DNA from 2 places in the Streptomyces sp. NPDC033216 genome. Region 1 is predicted to be linked to the other one. Evidence: riboswitches for the same ligand, from Rfam matches in the RefSeq annotation. Region 1 holds a riboswitch; the other holds the start of a gene.
What was found. Region 1 has a riboswitch for glycine ahead of gcvT (glycine cleavage system aminomethyltransferase GcvT). Riboswitches for the same ligand answer to the same signal wherever they lie in the genome.
Positions count from the first base shown of each region.

Region 2: linked by a shared signal. The riboswitch ahead of gcvP (aminomethyl-transferring glycine dehydrogenase) and the one ahead of gcvT (glycine cleavage system aminomethyltransferase GcvT) in region 1 are both predicted to bind glycine.

Region 1 is NZ_JBVIQK010000028.1:28,086-30,280, reverse strand. Features, by position in the region: gene ACZ5Y0_RS32355 (AAA family ATPase) at 43-729, opposite strand; glycine riboswitch at 906-1,005, shown strand; glycine riboswitch at 1,006-1,122, shown strand; gene gcvT (glycine cleavage system aminomethyltransferase GcvT) at 1,197-2,195, shown strand, end outside.
Region 2 is NZ_JBVIQK010000010.1:254,750-256,944, reverse strand. Features, by position in the region: gene ACZ5Y0_RS20750 (PRC-barrel domain-containing protein) at 253-624, opposite strand; glycine riboswitch at 742-837, shown strand; gene gcvP (aminomethyl-transferring glycine dehydrogenase) at 1,021-2,195, shown strand, end outside.

The sequences.
Region 1 (2,195 bases):
AGGCGGTCGGGCGGGCGGGCGGTCAGGCGGTCGGTCGGGCGCTCAGCCGGTGAAGTCGATGCGGCGCAGGGTGTCGGCCGCGGCGCGGTCCAGGAGGACCGTCGAGCCGCAGCCCGCGGGAAGACGGCCCGTCTGCGCCGCGCGCAGCAGGCGGGAGGCGGCCCCGCGGTGGCGCCGGAAGGCGTACCGGGAGACGCCGCGGCCGCGCTCGCGCTGGCCCTCCAGGGCGGTGTCGACGGGGACGTCGAGCAGCACCAGGTGCAGGGTCCCGCCGCGACGGCGGGCCTCGCGGGCCAGCCAGGCCCGCACCCAGGCCTGCGTACCGCAGTCGTGGACGACGACGCCCTCGCCGGTGCGCAGGGCGCGGCGCAGACCCGCGTAGTGCGCGAGGCGGACGAGGGGGCGGTACAGGGCGTACGGCAGGGCGCTCGGCATGCGGGCGTCCCAGCGGTCGCGGGTGTCCTGGGAGTCGATGCGGACGCCCGTGACGGCGCGCCTCATCAGCGTCGACTTGCCGCTGCCGGGCAGTCCCGTGACCACGACCAGGTCGCGGGGCCCGAACGTCAGAGCGTGCGGGCTGTGGCCGGCGCGGTCACGCAGGTCGCGGAGAACCGGGGCGGGCGGTGCGCCGCACGCCACCTGGGGTGGGGCCTGTGGCTGCGCGGGCAGTGCGAGCGCCGGGCCGGTCGCGCGTGCGGAACCGGTCGCGAGTGCCGTGGTCCTGTTCACCGTCTTCGTCCTCCCCTGGGGTCAGACAAGTCTTCTCCCCGTCGAGCGTAAAGAGAAGGTAATGCGCTTCCTCTCGCGTTTTCATGCGCTTACCGCCACAGGCCGGTTACAGATGCGGCCTGCCGTGATCGGGCGCGGCGTGCGATGATGGCCGCGCCAACTGCATACCGGCCGTTTGAATCCGCGCGGGAGAGTCCCCACCGACAGCGTCGCTGGGGCGCCGAAGGAGCAAGTCCCTCCCTTGAATCTCTCAGGCCCCGTTACCGCGCGGGCGAGGCACATCTGAAAAGCGAGTCACCCCTCGGTGGCTCCACCCAAGGTGCAAGCCATGATCGACCCCGTTCGCGGGCGGTCATGGCGAACCTCTCAGGTTCCGATGACAGATGGGGAGGAACGACCTCGCTTCCCCCCACGCTCGGCTTCGCTCGCGCGGGAGGGACCCCATCGCCCTGGGAGACGAACGCCCGATGAGCAGTACCCCGCTCCGCCACACCGCCCTCGATGCCCTGCATCGTTCGCTCGGCGCCACCATGACCGACTTCGCCGGCTGGGACATGCCCCTGCGCTACGGCTCCGAGCGCGACGAGCACAACGCCGTGCGCTCCCGGGCCGGCCTCTTCGACCTCTCCCACATGGGCGAGATCACCGTCACCGGCCCGCAGGCGGGCGCGCTGCTGAACTTCGCCCTGGTCGGCAACATCGCGGCCGTGGGCGTGGGCCGTGCCCGCTACACCATGATCTGCGACGCCGACGGCGGCATCCTCGACGACCTCATCGTCTACCGGCTCGCCGACACCGAGTTCATGGTCGTCGCCAACGCCTCCAACGCCCAGGTCGTCCTGGACGCGCTGACCGCGCGCGCCGAGGGCTTCGACGCCGAGGTGCGCGACGACCGCGACGCCTACGCGCTCCTCGCCGTCCAGGGACCCGAGTCCCCCGGCATCCTGAAGTCGCTGACCGACGCCGACCTCGACAGTCTGAAGTACTACGCCGGCCTGCCCGGCACCGTCGCCGGCGTCCCCGCGCTCATCGCGCGCACCGGCTACACCGGCGAGGACGGGTTCGAGCTGTTCGTGAAGCCGGAGCACGCCGTCGAGCTGTGGCAGGCCCTGACGAAGGCCGGTCAGGGCGTCGGCCTGACCCCGTGCGGCCTGTCCTGCCGGGACACCCTCCGCCTGGAGGCGGGCATGCCGCTGTACGGGCATGAGCTGTCGACCGCGCTGACCCCCTTCGACGCCGGCCTCGGCCGGGTCGTGAAGTTCGACAAGGACGGCGACTTCGTGGGCCGCGCGGCGCTCGCCGCGGCCGCCGAGCGCGCCGAGACGGACCCGCCGCGCGTCCTCGTCGGCCTGGTCGCCGAGGGCCGCCGCGTCCCGCGCGCCGGGTACGCCGTGGTCGCGGGCGGCGAGGTGATCGGCGAGGTCACCTCCGGCGCCCCCTCCCCCACGCTGGGCAAGCCGATCGCG
Region 2 (2,195 bases), on a different contig from region 1:
GGCCGGTATGCCGACGACGACGCCCGGGTGCGTGACTCGCCCCGGGCGGCCTGATCCGCAATCACGGGCCGGGGGCCGCCACCGCATGGCGGCACTTCGCCGTCTCCGGGCTGGAGGTCGAGGTCGGATCGGTCCCGTCGACGGGCGCACCGATCCCGTCGGTTCCCGCATGCGACGCGTCACCGGCGGGCCCGGCCCCTCCATGACCCGAGGGCTCCTGGCGGCGCTGGGTCACGGGTGCGTCCGCTCCGGTCAGGTCTCCTCCTTGCCCGCCAGTCTGCCGAAGTCGCGGTCCGGGAGCGGCGGAGGGGCGCCCACGTCGAGGCCGTAGTGGTGGTAGAGCTGGAGTTCCTGGTCGGGGGAGAGGTGTCGGCCCACGCCGAAGTCAGGGGCGTCCCTGATCAGGGCGCGGTCGAAGGGGACGTGGAGGGTGCCCTCGATCAGTTCGCTGGGCTCCAGGGGGACGAAGGCGTCCCTGCTGAACAGGCCGGTCCGTATGGCCGCCCATTCCGGCACGCCGGTCGCGTCGTCGAGGTAGACCTCGTCGATGACGCCGATCTTGGTGCCGTTGCGGTCGAACGCCTTGCGGCCGATCAGGTTGCGCGGATCGATGTCGGTCTGCACGAGACCCCTCCACTTGGTCACACACTCATCCGTAAGCACTACGAAAGAGCACATCGGGGGCGGCGGCCACTCGAAAGGAGGCCTCGTTGACCTCGCTGGTAGTCTGGCAACGGCTGCTGACCCCGTGCGGGAGAGTCCTCCGGAGATCGCCGGAGGCGCCGAAGGAGCAAATCCTCCCCGGAATCTCTCAGGCTCACGTACCGCACGGACGAGGTCACTCTGGAAAGCAGGGCGGGTGCCGACGGCGTCGACGGCTTCCGCTCTCACCGACGGTGAAAGCCGGGTGCCCTCGGGCGGCCGGTGAAGCTCTCAGGTTGAGATGACAGAGGGGGAGGCCGTCCGGGTACCCGCCAGTGGTGCCCCTCGAAGGTCGTGTCTGACCAGGAGGCCTCCGCAATGACCGCCCATCGCATTCCGCTCTCCGACCTCGAACAGGGAATCCCCTTCGAGCAGCGCCACATCGGGCCCGACCAGGAGGCGCGGGCCAAGATGCTCGCGCAGGTCGGCTACGGCTCGCTCGACGAGCTGACCGCCGCCGCGGTCCCCGATGTGATCAAGAACGCCGACGCGCTGGACCTGCCGGGCGCACGGACCGAGGCCGAGGTGCTGGCCGAGCTGCGGTCGCTGGCCGCCCGCAACCAGGTCCTGGACTCGATGATCGGGCTCGGCTACTACGGCACCTTCACCCCGCCGGTCATCCTGCGCAACGTCATGGAGAACCCGGCCTGGTACACGGCCTACACGCCGTACCAGCCGGAGATCTCGCAGGGCCGGCTCGAGGCGCTGCTGAACTTCCAGACCATGGTCGCCGATCTGACCGGGCTGCCGACCTCCGGCGCATCGCTGCTCGACGAGGGCACGGCGGCGGCCGAGGCGATGGCTCTGTCCCGGCGCATGGGGAAGAACAAGAAGGGCCTCTTCCTGATCGACGCGGACGCGCTGCCGCAGACCGTCGCCGTGATCGAGACCCGTGCCGAGCCGACCGGCGTCGAGGTCGTCGTCGCCGACCTCAGCGACGGCATCCCGGCCGACATCGCCGCGCGCGAGATCAACGGCGTACTGATCCAGTACCCGGGCGCCTCCGGAGCCGTACGGGACCTGAAGCCGGTCATCGAGCAGGCGCACGAGCTGGGGGCGCTCGTCACCGTTGCCGCCGATCTGCTCGCGCTGACGCTGCTGACCTCACCCGGTGAGCTGGGCGCGGACATCGCGATCGGTACGACGCAGCGGTTCGGTGTGCCGATGGGCTTCGGCGGGCCGCACGCCGGTTACCTGGCCGTCCAGGAGAAGTTCGCGCGCAGCCTGCCCGGCAGGCTCGTGGGCGTGTCCGTCGACGCCGACGGCAACAGGGCGTACCGGCTGGCGTTGCAGACCCGTGAGCAGCACATCCGCCGGGAGAAGGCGACCAGCAACATCTGTACGGCGCAGGTGCTGCTCGCCGTCATGGCCGGCATGTATGCCGTCTACCACGGGCCCGAGGGGCTCCGGGCGATCGCGCGGCGGACCCACCGCTACGCCTCGATCCTGGCCGCCGGGCTCACCGCCGCCGGCGTCGAGGTCGTGCACGGCTC